2 regions of the Kribbella sp. NPDC051952 genome follow, and region 2 is predicted to be linked to the other one. Evidence: riboswitches for the same ligand, from Rfam matches in the RefSeq annotation. Region 2 holds a riboswitch; the other holds the start of a gene.
What was found. Region 2 has a riboswitch for glycine ahead of AB0L70_RS13575 (L-serine ammonia-lyase). Riboswitches for the same ligand answer to the same signal wherever they lie in the genome.

Region 1: it holds a riboswitch for glycine, as region 2 does, so the genes downstream of both, gcvP (aminomethyl-transferring glycine dehydrogenase) here and AB0L70_RS13575 (L-serine ammonia-lyase) in region 2, are expected to answer to the same signal.

Annotation. Positions count from the first base shown of each region.
Region 1 is NZ_JBFAXQ010000011.1:180,798-187,617, reverse strand. Features, by position in the region: gene gcvP (aminomethyl-transferring glycine dehydrogenase) at 1-1,419, opposite strand, end outside; glycine riboswitch at 1,491-1,580, opposite strand; gene AB0L70_RS21765 (dihydrodipicolinate synthase family protein) at 1,596-2,456, opposite strand; gene AB0L70_RS21760 (MerR family transcriptional regulator) at 2,508-3,011, opposite strand; gene AB0L70_RS21755 (bifunctional nuclease family protein) at 3,312-3,803, opposite strand; gene AB0L70_RS21750 (MerR family transcriptional regulator) at 3,852-4,490, opposite strand; gene AB0L70_RS21745 (FHA domain-containing protein) at 4,546-5,082, opposite strand; gene gcvH (glycine cleavage system protein GcvH) at 5,240-5,620, opposite strand; gene AB0L70_RS21735 (DUF881 domain-containing protein) at 5,673-6,491, opposite strand; gene AB0L70_RS21730 (small basic family protein) at 6,493-6,820, opposite strand, start outside.
Region 2 is NZ_JBFAXQ010000006.1:51,069-57,888, reverse strand. Features, by position in the region: gene AB0L70_RS13600 (hypothetical protein) at 1-265, shown strand, start outside; gene AB0L70_RS13595 (alpha/beta fold hydrolase) at 300-1,115, shown strand; gene AB0L70_RS13590 (hypothetical protein) at 1,120-1,776, opposite strand; gene AB0L70_RS13585 (helix-turn-helix transcriptional regulator) at 1,920-2,750, opposite strand; gene AB0L70_RS13580 (SDR family oxidoreductase) at 2,853-3,560, shown strand; gene AB0L70_RS13575 (L-serine ammonia-lyase) at 3,561-4,934, opposite strand; glycine riboswitch at 5,013-5,105, opposite strand; gene AB0L70_RS13570 (DUF3817 domain-containing protein) at 5,103-5,468, opposite strand; gene AB0L70_RS13565 (alpha/beta fold hydrolase) at 5,593-6,820, shown strand, end outside.

The DNA of each region.
Region 1 (6,820 bases), on a different contig from region 2:
CCGCAGCATCGCGGTCTCGGACCGGTGCGTGTTGAAGACCGGGTGCGTCAGGTACTCCGTCGTCCGCGGCACCGCGATCGCGGGGGCGGCCAGCGAGTCGTCGTACTGGACGCCGAACGACTGGCAGACGCGCGTCAGCGTGGCGACATCGGTCTTCTCGTCGCAGGAGATGCCGACGTGGTCCGCGTCGACGAGCCGGAGCCAGATCCCGTTCTGCCGGGCGGCGTCGACCACGTCGGACGCACGGCCCGGGACCCGGGCAAGCACGGTGTCGAAGAAGCTGTTGTGGACAACCTCGACCCCACCGGCCTGCAGCGAGGTGGCCAGCTTGCCGGCGTAATTGTGCACACGCTCCGCGATCGCGCGAAGGCCGTCCGGTCCGTGGTAGACGGCGTACATCGACGCGACCACGGCCAGCAGGACCTGCGCCGTACAGATGTTGGACGTCGCCTTCTCGCGGCGGATGTGCTGCTCGCGGGTCTGCAGCGCCAGCCGGTACGCCGGTGCGCCGTCGGCGTCGACCGAGACACCGACCAGGCGACCGGGCAACGACCGCTCGAGACCGGTCCGGACGGACATGAAGCCGGCATGCGGACCGCCGTAGAACAGCGGTACGCCGAAGCGCTGCGAGGACCCGATCACGATGTCCGCGCCGGCTTCACCCGGAGCCTGCAGCACCGTCAGCGCGAGCAGATCCGAGGCGACCGCGACCAGGGTGTCGCGCTCGTGCGCGGCGGTGATCAGCGGCTCGAGGTGACGGACCACACCGCCGGAGCCCGGGTACTGCACCAGGAAGCCGAAGAAGTCGCCCTCCGGCAGCCCACCGGTGGTGTCGGCGACGACGACCTCGATGCCGAGCGCCTCGGCCCGGGTCTTCACGACGGCGATCGTCTGGGCAAAGCAGTCGGCGTCGACGAGGAAGCGGTCGGACTTACTCTTCTTGTTCGACCGGTGCGCCAGCGTCATCGCCTCGGCGGCCGCGGTGCCCTCGTCGAGCAGCGACGCGTTCGCGGTCGGCAGCCCGGTCAGGTCGGAGACGACGGTCTGGAAGTTCAGCAGGGCCTCGAGCCGGCCCTGCGAGATCTCCGGCTGGTACGGCGTGTAGGCGGTGTACCAGGCCGGGTTCTCGACCAGGCGGCGGACGATGACCGACGGCGTAAAGGTGCCGTAGTACCCCTGCCCGATCATCGAGGTGGCCACGGTGTTGCGGGCCGCCAGCTGGCGGAGCTCGGTCAGCGCGTCGACCTCGGAGGCCGGTTCGGGCAGCCGGAGCGCTTCGGTCGAGCGGATCGACGCGGGGACGGCGGCGTCCACCAGCGCGTCGACGTCGTCGTACCCGAGCAGCTGGACCATCCGCGCGACCTCGTCCGGGCGTGGCCCGATGTGGCGGTCGGCGAAGATTGCTGAGAGTTCGGTCATCAAGAGGCTCCGTTGCTGACGTGCTTCCGGTCGCCTCCCCCTCTGTCACGCAGCGCGCGCTCCAGAGTCGCCTGTGGCACTCGGTCCATGGGCCTGAGAGGTTCCGGGGAGGAATTGCCCCTTCGGCGCCCGGTTGAACGGGTCTCTCCCGAGTGCTGTGTACGGCGGTTCCGAGGCTACCAGGAATCCCCGAACAGTTCGGGCAGCAGCCGCCGAGCGGTCGGCCGCGCGGCGTTTACCTCGGCCTGGGTCGCCGCAGTCATCGGCCAGCGGACCCGCGTGCCGACGTCCGCCCAGCCCCCGACCGCGGCCAGGAACTTGTCCAGCGCGGGGTTGGACAGCCCGGCCTTCTGCAGCGGTACGACGTGCTGCCCGAAGAACTCGCTGATCCGCCATTCGACGTCCAGGTCGTGAGCCGTCCGGACCGCGCCGTTCGGAGACATGGCCGCCACGTTGGAGTAGCTACCGTGCGCGCCGAGTCGCGACATGCTCGCGAGAAAGTGGCCGGGGACAAAGATCGACAACCCGGACTTGGTTGCCTCTTCGAACCAGGCCGCATCCCCACCCGCGGTCTTCAACCCGATCAGGCTGGGCACTGCCTCGGCCAAACTCGCCAGCAACCGCGGCGCAACCGGCGTCTTGGCGTGGGGCGGGTTGTAGAGGACCAGCGGAACCTCGCCGGCGACCTCGGCGGTCCGGCGCAGGAAGTCCAGCACCTCGCGGTCGTTCAGCGACAGCCAGTCGGGGACGATCACCTGGATCGCACCCGGCTCCAGCGTCGCAGCCCGGCGGACGCGATCCAGCTGGAGCTGGGCGGACGGATGACTCGCACCGATCTGGAAGGACTTGCCGGTCCCGGCCAGTACGCCGTTGATCCGGTCGAACTCGTCCTCGGTCAGGGTCTGGAACTCCCCCGCCGTCCCGTGGGCGTAGAGCCCGTCGAGCTCGGTCCCGGCCAGCGTCTCGGCCTGGGCCTCCAATCGCGCGAAGTCGATCGAGTCGTCGGCGTTCAGGGGTAACAACAGAGTCGCCCACACACCACGGAGCGAATCAGCGGTGAGTGGGCGCACAGAAGAATCTGTAGCAGCTCAGCCGGTCATGCGGGCGCGGCGACGGGCGGCGAGCTCGTCGTTCGCGTGCGAATCGGCGTCGCCGTCGTGACCGTCGGCACGCTCGGTCGGCAGCTCGGAGAGCGACCCCTCGACCTCGCGCCAGACGCCACCGAGGGCGATGCCGAAGACACCCTGGCCACCGGCCAGCAGGTCGATCACCTCGTCCGGCGAGGTGCACATGTACACCGAGGCGCCGTCGCTCATCAGCGTGATCTGGGTCAGGTCGTCGATGCCGCGCTTGCTCAGGTGGGCGATCGCCGTCCGGATCTGCTGCAGCGAGATGCCGGCGTCGAGCAGACGCTTGATCACTTTCAGCAACAAGACGTCACGGAAGCCGTACAGCCGCTGCGTACCCGAACCCGTTGCCGGGCGGACGGACGGCGAGACCAGACCGGTGCGGGCCCAGTAGTCGAGCTGACGGTAGGTGATCCCAGCCGCGGCGCACGCGGTCGGACCGCGGAATCCGACGTCTTCCGGCATCGGCCGCAGATCGTCGTCGAAGAGCAGACCCTGGACACCGGCGGCAGCTGCCGCCTCAGCGCGTGCTTCGGACGTCGACTGCGCCGTCAGATCCGTGTCCCCGGTGCGTGTCACGCCTGAGCCTCCCTGGGTACCGACTGGAACGGTTCACATCCGTGGAGTGACAACACCCCACGACTCCTTCAAGGTAAGCCGATGACCAGGGAGGGTCAACGACAACCGCATCGAGCCGGGAGCGTGTCGCGGCCGTCGTACGAATCGTTACCTGTCTGGTCTTGTCCCGCCGGCGCCGGTTGAGCGTCAGCTTTTGTCGAAGTCTTCCGGTGTCACCTGGTCGAGGAACTCGCGGAAGCGCTCGACCTCCTCCTCTTCCTCCACCTCGTCGGCGCCCGTCTCACTCTCCGGGACGGGAATGCCCGCCTCGGCCAGAATCTCCTCGGCGCAGAACACCGGCGTACCCGTCCGCAGCGCCAGCGCGATCGAGTCCGACGGCCGGGCGCTCAGCTCGGTCTTGTCGTCGAAGACCAGGATCGCCTCGAACACGCCGTCGGTCAGGTTCACGATCCGGACCTGGCTGAGCGTGTGCCCGAGCACCCGGATCGCCTCGGCGAACAGGTCGTGGGTCAGCGGCCGCGGCGGCTCCATGCCTTGCTGGGCGAAGGCGATCGCACTGGCCTCGGCCGCGCCGATCCAGATCGGCAGGTACCTCTCCCCGCTGACCTCTTTCAGCAGCACGATCGGCTGACTCGAGGGCATCTCCACCCGGACTCCGACCACGTCGACTTCGCGCACACCTTCAGCCTACTCTGCGGGCCAGGCCCGGGCAGGCCCACGGGGTGGCTACTTGGGTAGCCGGGACCGGACCAGTGCCGCGTGCAACCGGACCGCGAGCGCGGCCAGCTCCTCGGTCTGCTCCGTACGCCGGGCTCCGGTGACCTGCTCGATCAGGCCGACCTCGCGATCGGCCGCCGTACGGAACAGGCGCAGGTGCCGGGGCTCGATCCCGTACGCCGCGAACTCCGCTGCCAGCCGCGCGATCACGATCGCGTCGCCGCCGTAGTGGTTGCCGCTGGCCACGACCAGGCCGTGGCCCTCCACCTCGGCCAGCAGCTCGGGCGAGATCGCCGCGGCGGCGCGCAGCTCGTCCCGGGTCAGCCGCAGATCGGTGCCGGTGGCACCGAAGTCGTCGGAGACCGGCAGCCCTGGGGTCTGCGGCAACGAACTCGGGGCGACCGGTGCACCACCGGCCGCCGGGCGCAGACCGCGGTCGATCGCGCCGAGGTGTTCCTTGATCACCTTCAGTGGCAGGTACTGGTCGCGTTGCGCGGCCAGCACGTACCGCAGCCGGTCGACGTCGGTGGTGCTGAACTTCCGGTAGCCGGACGCGGTCCGGCCCGGCGTGACCAGTCCCTCGGCCTCGAGGAACCGGATCTTCGAGATCGTGACGTCGTCGAACTCGGCCTGCAGGAGCTGCAGCACCGCTCCGATGCCAAGACCTCCCGGGGGACCTCCCGAGGGGCCTTCAGCAGTGGGCTCAGGCTTGGCCACTGGCGTAGTACACCAGCCGGTACTTACCGATCTGGACCTCGTCGCCGTTGCTCAGCTGAACCTCGTCGATCCGGTCGCGGTTGACGTAGGTGCCGTTCAAGCTGCCCACGTCGCGGACCTTCACGCCGGACGTGTCCCGGCGGAACTCCGCGTGCCGGCGGGAGACGGTGACGTCGTCGAGGAAGATGTCGCTGTCCGGGTGCCGGCCGGCGGTGACCACGTCGACGTCGAGCAGGAACCGGCTGCCCGCGTTCGGGCCGCGCTGGACGATCAGCAGGGCCGACCCGGCCGGCAGCGCGCCGACCGCGGCCTCGTCGTCGGCCGACAGCGGCTCGCCGGTGCGCTCGGGCTCCGGCTCCGCGCCGATCGGGGTCAGCATCGCGGTGTCGGTGACACCGGTCGCCGGTGGCGGGGTCGCCGGGGCTGCCGCCGGGCGGTCCGCGCCAGGAAGCATCGCTCCGCACTGCGAGCAGAACCGGCTGCCCTCGGAGTTCTCGTGCCCGCACTGGTTGCAGAACGGCATGCTGTGATCCTCCCGATCGCCGGTGGTCCGGCGACGTTTTCAATAGACCCCGTGTGAACAAGTGTGGACGCAGATTCGCAGACCTCAACCCTCGACCAGCGGTTGAGGTCTCGACAACCTATCAGGAGCGGCTGCGCCTGCTACCGGCCGCCCGCGGTCAGCTCGGGTCGAGCTGGCCCTGGTAGGTCTCCGCGTCCATCAGCGCCTCGACCTCGGCGTCGTCGTCGACCTCGATGTCAAGCAGCCAGCCCTCGCCGTACGGGTCGGTGTTGACCAGGTCCGGCTGGTCGGCGAGTGCCTCGTTGACGGCCCGCACGGTGCCGTTCACCGGGGCGAACAGGTCGCTCACACTCTTGGTCGACTCCAGCTCACCACACGAGTCGCCGGCCCGCACCGCGGTGCCGACCTCGGGCAGCTGCACGTAGACGATGTCACCGAGCGCGTCCTGCGCGAAGTCGGTGATGCCGACCCGCACCGGTCCCTCGCCGGCCTTCACCCACTCGTGCTCGGCCGTGTACTTCAGGTCTTCGGGGTACACCTTCGTCCTCCATCGATAAGGGCACAGCGTCAAAGCTTGGCAATGATCGCAGCTACTTGGTGGGGCTGGGCGCCGGGCGAGCGTAACGATGCTCCTCGGCCGCGTGCAAGGCGGTCACCGAGACCGTGTCGAGCTCGTTCACGTCGGCCGTTCCACCGACCTGTGGACCGGTCACCTCACTGACCAGGCCGCCCGGGAAGTTGGCCGCCTCGGCCAGGTTGTGCGAGTCACCGATCGCCTCCACCACGTACGGCGAGACCAGTTTCTGGCCGTCGACCTTGATCCCCGGTGCCTCGTCGACGAAGTCCGTACTCGCGACCACCCGGGCCGAGCCGTTGATCTGGATCGCCTCGGCGCCGGCGTCGCGGAGCTCCTCGATCGCGTCCAGCAGGTTGCTCGAGGTCATCTTGCCCTCGGGGTCGTTCAGCGTGATCCGGACGCCCGGTCCCTGGGCGGGCAGCGTGCCGGCCAGGATGCCGAGCACCCGGACCTGCGCCGCAGCCTGCTCACGGGCGGTCTGGGCCTTGTCCGCGCTGGAGGACAGCGAGTTCTTCCGCTCCTCCAGCTCGGCGATCTCACCCTCCAGGCGGCGGGTGTTCTGGCCGAGGCCGTCGAGGATCGCGATCAGGTCCTCGCGGCGGGCGTTCTGGTAGCCGTCGTCGGCCCGGTTGACCCGGACCTGGACGACGGCCATACACGCGACCAGGGCAAGGACGACGGCCACGATCGCCTGACCGCGGGACGGCTTGAACCCGGACCGCAACCGCCGCAGCGCCAGGTTCGGCCGCTTCGGTTTCGGCATCGGCGTCGGCTCGGCCGGCTGCTTCGGCTCGACCGGTTCGGGCGTGGGCCCGGGTTTGTCGTCGCTCATGTCAGGCCCGGAAGATGTGGCGGCGGATGGCGGCCATGTTCGTGAAGATGCGGATGCCGAGCACGACGACCACACCGGTGGACAGCTGCGAGCCGACGCCCAGCTGGTCACCCAGGTAGACGATCAGCGCGGCGATCAGCACGTTGGACACGAACGAGACGACGAACACCTTGTCGTCGAAGATCCCGTCCAGGAAGGCCCGCAATGCTCCGAACACCGCGTCGAGCGCGGCGACGACGGCGATCGGCAGATACGGCTGGGCCCACTCCGGGACGTCGGGCGCGACCAGCAGGCCGATCACCACGCCGACCACCAGCCCGAGTACGGCG
Region 2 (6,820 bases):
CGTCCTGGCCGGCCAGCCGCCGAACCAGCCACACGTGATGATTTACGTCCAGGCGTCGAAGACCGCGACGATCACCCGGATCGGCGGCGAGTACCACATCTATTTCAAGAGCGGGACGGACTGGAACGGCACCCGTCGCCAGTTCAGCGCGGACTGCTCGTTCCAGAAGTTCGACCGGGTCTTCGGCAAGAACCAGGGCTGGCAGATCAACCTCGAGCCGACCGTCGGCGGCAACGCGAAAACCACCGAGGTCGAGGCTTACTGAGCCTATGTGACATCGGGTATGTCACGATGAGGTGATGAGAGCAACCGTGACCGTGGCGGGCGTCCCGGGCGTGGAGATCGCGTACCACCGCAAGGGCGCGGGCGAGCCGCTGCTGCTCCTGCACGGCATCGGCCACCACCGGCAGGCGTTCGACCCGGTCCTCGACCGGCTCGCCGAACACCGCGACGTGATCGCCCTCGACTTCCCCGGCTTCGGCGAGTCCCCCGACGTACCGGACGGCGTCCCGAACGAGCTGGACACCTTCGCGCACGCGATCGAGGCCTTCTGTACGGCGCTCGATCTCGACCATCCACACGTCGCCGGCAACTCGATGGGCGGTCTGGTCGCGCTCCGCCTCGGCCAGCTCGGTCTGGTTCGCTCCGTCACCGCTCTCGCCCCCGCCGGCTTCTGGACACCCCGTGAGAATGCCTGGGCGCTGGGCTTGCTGACCAGGCTCCGCCAAGTGGCTCGCCGTACGCCGGAGTCCGCCGTACGCCGGCTGTCCCGCACGCCGGCCGGCCGCCGGGTGATGACCGGCGCGATCTATCACCGCCCTGCGTTACGCGACCCGGATGCGGTCGTGGCGGAGACCCGAGCGCTCCGGGACGCACCCGCCTTCGACCGCGTCGCCGCGCACGCCCGCACCGGCATCACCTTCACCGGCGACATCCCCGACATCCCCGTGACCATTGCCTGGGGCACCCACGACCGGGTCCTCATCCCCACCCAGGCCGCGCGCGCCCACATCCAACTCCCGCAGGCGCGTTCCGTCCCACTGCTCAACTGCGGTCACGTCCCGATGAACGACGCCCCGACGTTGGTCGCGAACACGATCCTGCAAACGGCCTGAGGAACTACAGGCCCAGTACGTCCAGGAGAGAACCCACCAGGCCGCCCAGACCCGTGTCGCCAGGAGGCGGCGGTGGGTTGTCGGGCGTGGTAGGCGGAGTCGTCGGAGTGGTGGTGGTCGGCGGCGGGGTGGTCGGCCGCCGGGTGGGCTTGGTCGTGGTCGGCGGCGGGGCGGTGGTGGTGGTACGGGTGGGGCGCGGCGGAGTCTTGGTGACGACCGGGGGGCTCGGCTTGAGTTGCTCGACGATCTGAGTCGTCGGGTCGACCGGGGTCGTCGGTTTCGGCCACGGCGTGCTGCCGACGACGAGCGGCGGAGTGCTGGCCGAGCTCGGCGTGGTTGCTGTGGGCAACGGGGTCGGCACGGTGGTGACGGCCGCGGGCGGCGGCGTGGTGCTGGAGGTGGTGGTGCCGCCGGGCGGGATCGCCGGGATGTTCTGCGTCGGCTGACCAGGCTGCAGGCCTGCGACCGGGCTGGCCGGATCAGGACCCCCGCCGGGCAGCGGCAGGAAGGACGCGCCGATCCGCGGCCCGCCGACGAGGGCGGTCAGGAACAGGACGGCGTACAGCAGCAGGAGGATGCCCACCACGGCGGCGAGCTGGCGCAAGCGGGCGGGGTTCTGCCAGGGCGGGCGGCTTTCCGCCGCGGGCGAGAACGGTTTCACAAGACCCGCAGAGTAGCTGTACAACCTGCGCTTGAAACACCCCTTGGAAGAAATTCCACGCTAGATCGCAACATTTCGTCACCGGAATACCCGTACGTATTCGTACCATTCCGGTCCGTTAGTAGGACCAGCAAGTTCAGCATTCAGGACAGGGTTTGCAGGCCGATCACCGACAACAACCGGAGCTTGTCGGCGGCCTCGGAGTTCGGGGCGGCGGTGTAGACGACGAGGCGGAGATCGCTGCCAGGCACCGTGAGTACGTCGCAGTCGACCGTGAACTCACCGAGTTCGGGGTGGCGGATCGTCTTCTGCTCGGTCTGGTGGAAGCCCACGACCGGCTGGTCCCAGAGCTGGGCGAATTCGTCGTACCCGGTCCGAAGCTCATCTACCAGAGCCTTCAGGTCCGGGTCGTGCGGATAGCGGGCAACGGAGGCGCGCAGGTCGGTCACCATCGCGATCTGGAAGCTCCGCCGCTGCTCCGGCGTCTGTACGACCCGGTCTCCCTGCGAGGCGTAGTGCCGCCAGATGATGTTGCGCCAGCGGCCCGGCCACTCGGTCGGGTCCCCGATCATCGCCGCGAAGAGCGGATTGCAGGTGATCATCGTCCAGGCCGCGTCGCAGACGCACAGCGGCGCGGCGTCCAGTTGGTCCACCATCCGCTGCACACTCGCCGGGATGTACGCCGAGATCCGGCCGCGCGACGGCTCGACCTGGCCGGCCAGGATGAACAGATGGTTGCGCTCGGCATCGGACAGCCGGAGCGCGCGGGACAACGCGGTCAGCACCTGCACCGAAGGCGAGTCCGACCGGCCCTGCTCGAGCCGGACGATGTAGTCCACCGACAACCCGGCGAGCAGCGCCAGCTCCTCGCGCCGCAGCCCCGGCGCCCGCCGCCGACCACCTGCCGGGAGCCCGGCCGCGTCCGGGGTGACGCGATCACGCCACGCGTGCAGTGTCCGGCCGAGCTCGTTCATACCGCCAGTATTCCGTGCCTCGGCCGGAACAGCCTGGTACTGCCAGTCCCTAGGTCATCGCGGGTACTACCTGGCCCGGCGCCCTGGCGCGAGGGTGAAGGCATGACCACGACACTCATCACCGGAGGCAACAAGAGCCTCGGATTCGAGACCGCCCGGCAACTGATCGCCGCCGGACACACCGTCTACATCGGCGCCCGCGATCCTCAGCGCGGCAAGGAGGCTGCATCCACCCTCGGCGCGCAGTACCTGCCGCTCGACGTCACCAGCGACGAGTCCGTCGACAGCGCGGCCCAGCAACTCGAGGCCGAGGCGGGTGGGCTCGACGTACTCGTCAACAACGCCGGCGTCTTCGGTCCGCGACGGACGGCTCGCGAACTCACCGCCGACGACCTTCACCTGATCTATGACGTCAATGTGTTCGGGCCGATCCGGATGCTGCACCGGTTCCTCCCGTTGCTGGAGCGCAGCGCCAACCCGGTCGTCGTGAACGTGTCCAGCGGTCTCGGTTCGATCGCCGCCGCGGTCGACCCGGAGGCATATCCCGCCGCGGTCCCGGTCTGGGTCCCGGCACCGGGCTACGGCTCGTCGAAGGCGGCGCTCAACATGCTCACGGTCCAGTACGCACGGCAACTGCCGGAACTGCGGATCAACACAGTCGACCCCGGCTACACCGCGACCGATTTCAACGGGCACCGCGGCGACCAGACCGTCGAGCAGGGCGCCGAGATCATCGTCCGGCTGGCTCAGATCGGCCCCGACGGACCGACCGGTGAATACCTCAGCCTGACCGGAACCGTGCCCTGGTGATCAGCACTCGATGACATTGACGGCGAGGCCGCCGCGGGAGGTCTCCTTGTACTTGATCTTCATGTCCGCGCCGGTCTCGCGCATCGTCTTGATCACCTTGTCCAGCGTGACGACGTGGACGCCGTCGCCGTGCATCGCCATCCGGGACGCGTTGATCGCCTTCACCGACGCCATCGCGTTCCGTTCGATACACGGGATCTGCACCAGGCCGCCGACCGGGTCGCAGGTCAGGCCGAGGTTGTGCTCCATCGCGATCTCGGCCGCGTTCTCGACCTGGAGCGGCGTACCGCCGAGGACCTCGCACAACCCCGCGGCGGCCATCGAGCAGGCGGAGCCGACCTCGCCCTGGCAGCCGACCTCGGCACCGGAGATCGACGCGTTCTCCTTGTACAGCACGCCGATCGCGCCGGCGGTCAGCAGGAACCGGACCGCGCCGTCATCGGTTGCCCCCGGCACGAAGCGCCGGTAGTAGTGCAGTACGGCGGGAATGATGCCGGCGGCACCATTCGTCGGAGCGGTGACGATCCGGCCGCCGGACGCGTTCTGCTCGTTCACCGCCAGCGCGAACAGGTTGACCCAGTCCATCACCTTCAGCGGATCGACCGACCAGGGATCCTGGGTGAGCTTGGTGTGCAGCGCATGGGCCCGCCGCGGCACCTTCAGACCGCCCGGCAGGATGCCTTCGGTCTCGCAGCCCTCGCGGACGCAGTCCTGCATGACCTGCCAGATGTGCAGCAGCCCGGACCGGATCTCGTCCTCGGTCCGCCAGGCCAACTCGTTCGCGAGCATCACCTCGCTGATCGAGAGCTGCGACTCGCGGCACCGGTCGAGCAACTCCGCGCCGGTCGTGAACGGGTACTTCAACGGGGTCGTGTCCGGGACGATCCGGTCACCGGCGGCCGCGTTCTCGTCGACGACGAAGCCACCGCCGACCGAGTAGTACGTGCGCTCCCGCAGCACCTCGCCGCCAGAACCACGGGCCAGGAAGGACATCCCGTTCGGGTGGTACGGCAGCGCCTTGCGCCGGTGCATGATCAGATCGGTGTTCTCGTCGAACGCGATCTCGTGCGTCCCGCCGAGCCGCAGCCGACCGCGTTCCCGGATCGTCTCGACCCGCGCGTCCACCGCATGCGTGGCGATCGTCTCGGGATCCTCGCCCTCGAGCCCGAGCAGGACGGCCTTGTTGCTGCCGTGACCGTGCCCGGTCGCCCCGAGCGAGCCGAAGAGTTGCGCCTCGACGGTCGTGGTCGCGGCCAGCAGGCCGGCGTCGGCCAGACCGAGCGCGAAGGTGCGGGCGGCACGCATCGGTCCCACGGTGTGGGAGCTGGACGGGCCGATCCCGATACTGAACAGATCGAAGACGCTGATCGCCATCGTGTGGAGGTTCCTTCCGGTCGCCGTTGACCGTTGGTGTCCTCCCCGCTCTGTTGGGCAGATGCCTTCCAGAGGTGCCTCGCCCGTGCGGTGAAGGTGCCTGAGAGATTCTTGGGGAGAGTTGCTCCTACGGCGCCCAGGTCACGCCTGGGACTCTCCCGCACGGGTTCATGCGGCTGTTGAGTTGACTGACGCTGTGGACGGTACGGCGGTCCGCCCACCAACGTCAATCCGGCCGGTCCGCACCAACCACATCTCGAAGAACCAGGTGAACAACGGGGGAACGCTCGCCGCCAGCGCGGCCAGCGTCACCGGCCAGGACCAGCGCAGCGGCCCACGCACGAGCAGCACGGTCACGACGTACGCGATGAAGATGCCGCCGTGGATCGGGCCGAAGATCTTCACCCCGATCTCGTTGTCGGACAGCACGTACTTGAACAGCATCCCGATCAGCAATCCGGTCCACGAGATCGCCTCGGCGATCGCCACCGTCCGGAACCACACCGCATGCCTGTTACCCACACCAGTAGTCATCAGCGACCGACCCTAACAAGTCCCCCAAGCCCGGCCCCGGGTCGCACCGGGTTCATCACCGATGTGCCCGAGCAACCGATTGCCGAACGATGAAGAGGCTTTCCGCAGACAGGAGATCCTCCGTATGAAGTTCACACGACGCGTCCTCGCAGGTGGAGTGGCGCTGGGTGTCGCGACCGCTGGGCTCATCACGCTCCCGGTATCGGCAACGACCACCAAGACCACGATCCAGTGGTCCGACTGCAAGCCCGAAGGCAAGGACGATCCCGACGAGGTGAAGGGATCGCAGTGCGCGACCCTCCAGCTTCCGATCGACTGGCACCACCCCGACGGACCGACGTTCGGCCTGGCGATTGCCCGGCGTACGGCGAAGTCCCCGAGCGAACGCGTCGGGGTCCTGGTGTTCGGTCCGGGCGGTCCCGGTGACTCCGGCGTCGACCGGATCAAGACCGGGATCAGCCGGTTCAGCCCCGAACTGCAGGACCGCTTCGACATCGTCAGCTTCGATCCGCGCGGGATCGCCCGCAGCAACCCGGTGATGTGTTCCGCTGCCCTGCTGTCCCAGCAGCCGTCGCCACTACTGACGAGCCAGGCCGACTTCGACGCGACCGTACGCTTCAACCGCACGCTGGCCACGGACTGCCGCAAGAACACCGGCCCGCTCTACGACCACATCGACACCTGGCAGACGGTGCGTGACGTGGACGCGATCCGGTCGGCCCTCGGCGAAGCGCAGATCTCGTTCCACGGTTCGTCGTACGGGACGATGCTCGGTGCGCAGTACGCCGAGACCTATCCGCGCCGTACTCGCGCACTCGTCCTGGAGAGCGTGCACGACCACAGCTCCCCGACCACGCGCGCGTTCCTCGACTCGCAGGCGGCACCGGTGGAGGACTCGTTCGACGAGTTCGTGAAATGGTGCGATCAGGCAACGGACTGTGTACTGCACGGTCGCGATGTGCGGGCGCTCTGGGCCGACCTGCTGAAGCGGGCGGGCAACGGTGAGATCCCGGATCCGCGCCGGCCGACCGTCGCGATCACGCCGTTCAACCTGAGCTTCACGGTGTTCCGGCAGTTCTACGACCCGGACTGGCGTGCGTTGGCAACGATGCTGAAGACGCTCGACGAGAGCGAGCCGCCGACCGGGCAGGCCCCCGTGCCGACCGGGTTGGTGAACAACACCCTGGCGCCGTTCTGCCAGGACTGGAACCTGCCGGTGCGGGACTACCGCGAGTACGCCGGACTCCTCGACAGGCTCGCCCGGAAGTATCCGGACATGCCGTATCCGGGCCAGCTGATGGCCGTCTCGAACTGCCTCGGTGGACCCAAGTCGAACAACCCGCAGCACGTGC